2 regions of the Streptomyces sp. NPDC002793 genome follow, and region 1 is predicted to be linked to the other one. Evidence: predicted binding sites of a transcription regulator. Region 1 holds the regulator's gene; the other holds the start of a gene.
What was found. Region 1 encodes HrcA, which represses chaperone genes, less so after heat shock. Its sites were predicted from a motif close to TTNGCACTCNGNNNNNCNGAGTGCNAA; they were not measured.
Positions count from the first base shown of each region.

Region 2: the regulator HrcA is predicted to act here: its motif matches at 2,092-2,118, upstream of groL (chaperonin GroEL).

Region 1 is NZ_JBEOVL010000013.1:112,338-116,226, forward strand. Features, by position in the region: gene ABT001_RS15385 (DUF3097 domain-containing protein) at 1-664, opposite strand, end outside; gene ABT001_RS15390 (MBL fold metallo-hydrolase) at 690-1,412, opposite strand; gene hrcA (heat-inducible transcriptional repressor HrcA) at 1,576-2,592, shown strand; gene dnaJ (molecular chaperone DnaJ) at 2,593-3,732, shown strand; gene ABT001_RS15405 (nitronate monooxygenase) at 3,855-3,889, shown strand, end outside.
Region 2 is NZ_JBEOVL010000004.1:168,410-172,298, forward strand. Features, by position in the region: gene ABT001_RS05630 (NADase-type glycan-binding domain-containing protein) at 1-196, shown strand, start outside; gene groL (chaperonin GroEL) at 306-1,928, opposite strand; gene ABT001_RS05640 (cold-shock protein) at 2,261-2,467, opposite strand; gene ABT001_RS05645 (MoaD/ThiS family protein) at 2,900-3,175, opposite strand; gene thrC (threonine synthase) at 3,205-3,889, opposite strand, start outside.

The sequences.
Region 1 (3,889 bases):
AGTCCTGGCCACGCGGAACCACCGGCCACGCGGGGATGCCCAGGGACGACGGTTTCACGGCCTCCCAGACGTCGATGTACGGATGCCCGACCACCAGCACGTGCGCGTCGGTGACCTGAGCGGCGATCCGGGACTCCTTGGACCCGGGCACCAGATGGTCGACCAGGACACCGAGCCGGGCGTCCGGGCCGGGCGCGAACTCCCGGACGATCGCCGGCAGGTCGTCGACGCCCTCCAGGTACTCCACCACCACGCCCTCGATGCGCAGGTCGTCGCCCCAGACCCGCTCGACGAGCTCGGCGTCGTGCCGCCCCTCCACGTAGATCCGGCCCGCCCGCGCCACCCGGGCCCGCGCCCCCGGGACCGCCACCGAACCGGACGCCGTACGCATGGGGCGGACGGGGCCGCCGGCCGAGGGGCGTATGAGGGTGACCACCTTGCCGTCCAGCAGGAAGCCGCGCGGCTCCATCGGGAAGACCCGGTGCTTACCGAAGCGGTCCTCCAGCGTGACCGTCGGCCCCTGGGCCGTCTTCTCGCACCGGATCACCGCCCCGCAGAAGCCGGTGACGGCGTCCTCGACGACCAGATCGGGCTCGGCGGGGACCTCGGGGGCGGGGGCGGACTTCTTCCACGGCGGAGTCAGATCCGGCTGGTAGCTGCGCATGGCACGACGATAATCCGCCGGCCTTTCACGACACGCCGAAGCGGTCGGCCAGCCGATCACGCTGGGCACGTACGAACGCCGCGTCCACCACCGCCCCGTGTCCCGGCACGTACAGCGCGTCCTCGCCGCCGAGCTCCAGCAGCCGGTCCAGCGCGGCAGGCCAGTGCGAGGGGACCGCGTCCGGGCCCGCCTGCGGTTCGCCGGACTCCTCGACCAGATCTCCGCAGAGCACCACGACGGGGGAGCCCGGCACCAGCACCGCGAGATCGTGGCCGCTGTGACCGGGGCCCACATTGGCCAGCAGCACCTGGAACCCGCCGCCGAGGCCGAGCGTCCACTCGCCGCTCACCTGGTGCCGCGGGGCCACCAGGGTGTCCGTGGCCGTGGTGGCGTCCGCCTCACCCATCCCGTGCCGCAGGGCGTCCGCGCGCAGCTCCTCGGCGCCCCGCCCCAGCAGGTCCGCCGTGCCGACGGCTCCGTAGACCTCCGCCCCGGAGAAGGCGGCGGTGCCCAGCACATGGTCGAAGTGCGGATGGCTCAGTGCGATATGCGTCACCCTCCGGCCCAGCATCGCCTCCGCCTGGGTCCTCAGCTCGGCCCCCTCCCGGAGCGTCGACCCGGTGTCGTAGAGCAGCACCCCCTCCGTCCCCGCCACCAGCGCGGCGGTCGCGTCCCAGACGGGAAGGCGCCGCCGCCCCGTACCGTTGCCCAACCGCTCCCAGCCGAACTCTTCCCAAGAGACGTCCATACCGCGACGCTATCGGCAACGACCTGCGCAGTCCCGTGACGGCGTGGCCGGTCGCCCTTGCCCCGGGCCCACCCCGCCCCCGTACACTGACCGGGGGATTGCTGGCACTCGAACGCACAGAGTGCCAAGCAGACACCGAAGAACACAGCTGGAGGTGTGCGCGGTGCTCAGTGAACGCAGACTCGAAGTGCTGCGCGCCATCGTCCAGGACTACGTCGGCACCGAGGAGCCCGTCGGCTCCAAGGCACTCACGGAGCGGCACAGCCTCGGGGTCTCTCCGGCGACTGTCCGCAACGACATGGCGGTGCTGGAGGACGAGGGCTTCATCGCCCAGCCGCACACCAGTGCGGGACGTATTCCGACGGACAAGGGCTACCGTCTCTTCGTCGACAAGCTCGCGGGCGTCAAGCCCCTGTCGTCGCCGGAGCGCCGGGCCATTCAGAATTTCCTCGACGGCGCGGTCGACCTCGACGACGTCGTGGGCCGCACGGTCCGGCTGCTCGCGCAGCTGACCAGGCAGGTCGCCGTCGTGCAGTACCCCTCGCTGACCCGGTCGACGGTCCGGCACGTGGAGCTGCTCTCGCTGGCTCCGGCCCGTCTGATGCTCGTGCTGATCACGGACACGGGCCGGGTCGAACAGCGTATGATCGACTGCCCTGCACCGTTCGGTGACACGTCACTGGCCGATCTGCGGGCCCGGCTCAACAGCCGGGTCGTCGGACGACGCTTCGCGGACGTCCCCCGGCTGGTGCAGGACCTGCCGGAGTCCTTCGAGAACGAGGACCGGGGAACCGTATCCACGGTGCTCTCCGTCCTCCTCGAGACTCTGGTCGAGGAAACGGAGGAGCGGCTGATCATCGGCGGCACCTCCAACCTCACCCGCTTCGGGCACGACTTCCCTGTGATGATCCGGCCGGTGCTGGAGGCATTGGAGGAGCAGGTCGTGCTGCTGAAGCTGCTCGGTGAGGCGACGGACTCAGGCATGACCGTACGGATCGGGCACGAGAACGCCCACGAGGGCCTCAACTCCACGTCCGTCGTCGCGGTCGGCTACGGTTCGGGCGACGAGGCAGTCGCCAAACTCGGCGTGGTCGGACCGACCCGCATGGACTACCCCGGAACGATGGGAGCGGTACGCGCAGTGGCACGTTACGTCGGACAGATCCTGGCGGATTCGTAAGTGGCCACGGACTACTACGCCGTACTAGGCGTGCGCCGCGACGCATCTCAGGACGAGATCAAGAAGGCATTCCGTCGGCTCGCACGCGAGCTGCACCCGGATGTCAACCCGGACCCGAAGACCCAGGAGCGGTTCAAGGAGATCAACGCCGCTTACGAGGTGCTGTCGGACCCGCAGAAGAAGCAGGTCTACGACCTCGGCGGTGACCCGCTGTCCAACTCGGGCGGCGGCGGTGGCGCGGGAGGTTTCGGAGCCGGCGGCTTCGGCAACTTCAGCGACATCATGGACGCGTTCTTCGGCAACGCCGCGCAGCGCGGGCCCCGTTCACGGACCCGGCGCGGCCAGGACGCGATGATCCGGCTGGAGATCGACCTCAACGAGGCGGCCTTCGGCACGACCAAGGACATCCAGGTCGACACGGCGGTCGTCTGTACGACCTGCAGTGGCGAGGGCGCCGCACCCGGCACCTCCGCGCAGACCTGTGACATGTGCCGCGGCCGTGGCGAGGTCTCCCAGGTCACCAGGTCCTTCCTCGGCCAGGTCATGACCTCGCGGCCCTGCCCGCAGTGCCAGGGATTCGGCACGGTCGTCCCGACGCCGTGCCCGGAGTGCGCCGGTGACGGCCGCATCCGCTCGCGGCGCACCCTCACCGTGAAGATCCCCGCCGGTGTCGACAACGGCACCCGGATCCAGCTCGCGGGCGAGGGCGAGGTCGGCCCCGGCGGCGGCCCCGCCGGCGACCTCTACGTCGAGATCCACGAGCTCTCCCACGCCGTCTTCCAGCGGCGCGGCGACGATCTGCACTGCACGGTCACCATCCCGATGACGGCGGCGGCGCTCGGCACCCAGGTGCCGCTCGAGACGCTCGACGGTCTGGAGGAGATCGACATCAGGCCGGGCACCCAGTCCGGCCAGTCGGTCCCGCTGCACGGGCGTGGCATCACGCACCTGCGCGGTGGCGGGCGCGGCGACCTGATCGTGCACGTCGAGGTCATGACCCCGACGAAGATGGACCCCGAGCAGGAGCGCCTCCTGAGGGAGCTGGCCGTGCTGCGTGGCGAGGAGCGGCCCACCGGTCAGTTCCAGCCAGGACAGCAGGGACTGTTCTCCCGCCTGAAGGACGCCTTCAACGGCCGCTGAACCCTGTCACCGCACCGCCCGCCGGTCCCGTACCGGCGGGCGGTGCGCTGTGTACGGCGTCGCGTCGGCCGGTCGTAAGGGGCTGATTCGGCACGATCCGCCGGACGTGGCACGATGCGGTCATGTCCTTGGCGCTGACCGATCTCTGCCGGTACCC
Region 2 (3,889 bases), on a different contig from region 1:
CGCGAAGGACGGGACGGAGACCACCCGCGTGCTCACCCTGGATCAGGGCCCGGGCGCACAGCGCCGCGCCTTCCGCGTCGGTGAGGCCGTCACGGTGCGCTTCACCATCGAGTCGGCTCACGGCGCGTCCGCGGAGAAGCAGGTGGCCATCGCCGAGGTCGAGTTCTTCGGCCGGTCGAGCGGCGACGGGTCCTGAACCGGACGCACAGCAGTACGACGCCGGCCCCCGGGAACGAATCCCGGGGGCCGGCGTCGTACGGGTACCGCGGTGCGGCGGGTGCCGCGTGGAGCTTCTGATCCGAGGATCAGAAGTCCATGTCACCGCCCGGCATGCCGCCCGGAGCGGCCGCGGAGGCCTTCTCCGGCTTGTCGGCGATGACGGCCTCGGTGGTGAGGAAGAGCGCGGCGATGGACGCGGCGTTCTGCAGGGCGGAGCGCGTGACCTTCGCCGGGTCGATGATGCCCTCGGCGATCATGTCGACGTACTCGCCGGTCGCGGCGTTGAGGCCGTGACCGATCGGCAGGTTGCGCACCTTCTCGACGATGACGCCACCCTCGAGACCACCGTTGACGGCGATCTGCTTGAGCGGGGCCTCCAGCGCGAGCTTCACGGCGTTGGCGCCCGTGGCCTCGTCACCGGTCAGGTCGAGCTTCTCGAAGACGGCCGAGGCCTGGAGCAGAGCCACGCCACCACCGGCGACGATGCCCTCCTCGACGGCGGCCTTGGCGTTGCGCACCGCGTCCTCGATGCGGTGCTTGCGCTCCTTGAGCTCCACCTCGGTGGCGGCGCCGGCCTTGATGACGGCCACGCCGCCGGCCAGCTTCGCGAGGCGCTCCTGGAGCTTCTCGCGGTCGTAGTCCGAGTCGGAGTTCTCGATCTCGGCACGGATCTGCTTGACGCGACCCTGAACCTGGTCGCTCTCGCCGCCACCGTCGACGATCGTCGTCTCGTCCTTGGTGATGACGACCTTGCGGGCGGTGCCGAGCAGGTCCAGGCCGGCGTTCTCCAGCTTGAGACCGACCTCCTCGGAGATGACGGTGCCACCGGTGAGGATGGCGATGTCGCCGAGCATGGCCTTGCGGCGGTCACCGAAGCCCGGAGCCTTGACGGCGACGGACTTGAAGGTGCCACGGATCTTGTTGACGACCAGCGTCGACAGAGCCTCGCCCTCGACGTCCTCCGCGATGATCAGCAGGGGCTTGCCCGACTGCATGACCTTCTCGAGCAGCGGAAGGAGGTCCTTCACGTTGCTGATCTTGGAGTTGACGATCAGGATGTACGGGTCGTCGAACGACGACTCCATGCGCTCCATGTCGGTGGCGAAGTACGCCGAGATGTAGCCCTTGTCGAAGCGCATACCCTCGGTGAGCTCGAGCTCCAGACCGAAGGTCTGGGACTCCTCGACGGTGATGACGCCTTCCTTGCCGACCTTGTCCATAGCCTCGGCGATCTTGGCGCCGATCTCGGTGTCAGCAGCGGAGATGGAGGCGGTCGAAGCGATCTGCTCCTTGGTCTCCACGTCCTTCGCCTGCTCCAGCAGAGCGGCGGAGACGGCCTCGACGGCCTTCTCGATGCCACGCTTCAGAGCCATCGGGTTGGCACCCGCGGCGACGTTGCGCAGACCCTCGCGGACGAGAGCCTGGGCGAGAACGGTGGCGGTGGTCGTACCGTCGCCGGCGACGTCGTCCGTCTTCTTGGCGACCTCCTTGACCAGCTCCGCACCGATCTTCTCGTACGGGTCCTCGAGCTCGATCTCCTTGGCGATGGAAACACCATCGTTGGTGATCGTGGGCGCGCCCCACTTCTTCTCGAGGACGACGTTACGGCCCTTGGGGCCGAGGGTGACCTTGACGGCGTCGGCGAGCTGGTTCATCCCGCGCTCGAGACCGCGCCGTGCCTCCTCGTCGAACGCGATGATCTTGGCCATGTGAAGTGGTCCTCCCGGACAGGGGTGGATTTCTCCGGACCGAGTGGCGCCCGCGACGGACGGCCAGCGTGCTCAGCGGTTCCTTGCCCCACCGAGCCTGCGGGCCTCACCGGCCCGGTCCAAGTTTCTGTCACTCTCACCTGGAGAGTGCTAACGCCAATGATTAGCACTCGACCCCTTCGAGTGCAAGCGTCACCCTTCGGTTGTGGACAACCTCGTGGCCCTTCGGCCGTGGACGACCGGGGGCGCGCAGACGCACGTGAGGCCCGTACCCCTGGTGGAGGTACGGGCCTCACGTGCGTGAGTAGTGTCGTTGGCCGACCGCGCCGAGCTCAGCCGACGGCGAGCTTGACCATGTCCGCCTGCGGCCCCTTCTGGCCCTGCGAGATCTCGAACTCAACTCGCTGACCCTCTTCGAGGGTGCGGTACCCGTCCATCTGGATCGCGCTGTAGTGGACGAAAACATCCGCACCACCGTCGACCGCGATGAAGCCGTACCCCTTCTCCGCGTTGAACCACTTGACGGTGCCCTGAGCCATGCCTAACTCCCCTATTACTGGCCCTTGCACGAGCACCGCACTTCGCGGGCCCGGGTCAGAACTCACCCTCCGACAGGAGAGGGTGGCGTGCGCCGGAACGCGTCGACCGCGGCCGAATGTATCTGCCCAACTGCCCTCTGCAACAGGTCAATCGGACGAGAATTCTGGGCACGCGTGACTGCCCGCATGAGGGGAATTCAGGGGATTCCAGGGCAAGTCGGGCCTGACAAAGGCGACTTATGCCACTAAGAGTTCACGTACTTTGGCTGCTTCTTGTCGCGTCCGGGCGCATTCTCATATGCGGGCGGCGCGGGCAGCGGCGGGGCCTTCCCCAACTGTACCGTGCTCAACCATACAGAATGGCCCCCTCCGCTTCTCTCGCGGAGGGGGCCACCGTACTCACGCTGTGCGGTCGGGCGGCCCGACGGGCCGTCAGCCTCCGGCGACGGCCGGGATGATTGAGACGCCGGCGCCGTCCGGGGTCACCGCGTCGAGGCCGCCCTCGAAGCGCACGTCGTCGTCGTTGACGTACACGTTGACGAAGCGGCGCAGCTTGCCCTGGTCGTCCAGGACGCGGGCGCCGATGCCCGGGTGGTTCTGCTCCAGGGACGCGATGACCTCGGAGAGGGTGGCGCCCTCGGCCGGGACCTCGGCCTGACCGCCCGTGTAGGTGCGGAGGATGGTGGGGATACGGACCTTGACGCTCATGTGGGTGCCTTCCTCGGTCTCTCGGGTGGTCAGTTGGCGGCGGCAGCGAGGCCCGCGTCGCGGAACGCGTCCAGGCTGGGCCGGATCGTCGCCGACAGGCCGGTCGTCGGGGCGACCGCGTCGAGCGTCTTCAGTCCGTCGCCGGTGTTCAGCACGACGGTGGTCAGCGTCGGGTCGAGCAGACCGGCGTCGATCAGCTTCTTCGTCACACCGACCGTGACCCCGCCCGCCGTCTCGGCGAAGATGCCCTCGGTGCGGGCCAGCAGCTTGATCGCGTCGACGACCTGCTCGTCGTCGACGTCCTCCACGGCACCACCGGTGCGGCGGGCGATGTCCAGGACGTACGGACCGTCGGCCGGGTTGCCGATCGCCAGGGACTTGGCGATGGTGTTCGGCTTCTGCGGGCGCACGACGTCGTGACCGGCCTTGAAGGCGGTCGAGACCGGGGAGCAGCCCTCGGCCTGGGCCCCGAAGATCTTGTACGGCTTGTCCTCGACGAGACCGAGCTTGATCAGCTCCTGCAGGCCCTTGTCGATCTTCGTCAGCTGCGAGCCGGACGCGATCGGGATGACGAGCTGGTCGGGCAGCTGCCAGCCGAGCTGCTCACAGATCTCGTACGCCAGGGTCTTCGAGCCCTCGCCGTAGTACGGCCGCAGGTTGACGTTGACGAAGCCCCAGCCCTCGCCGAGCGGGTCGCCGATGAGCTCCGAGCAG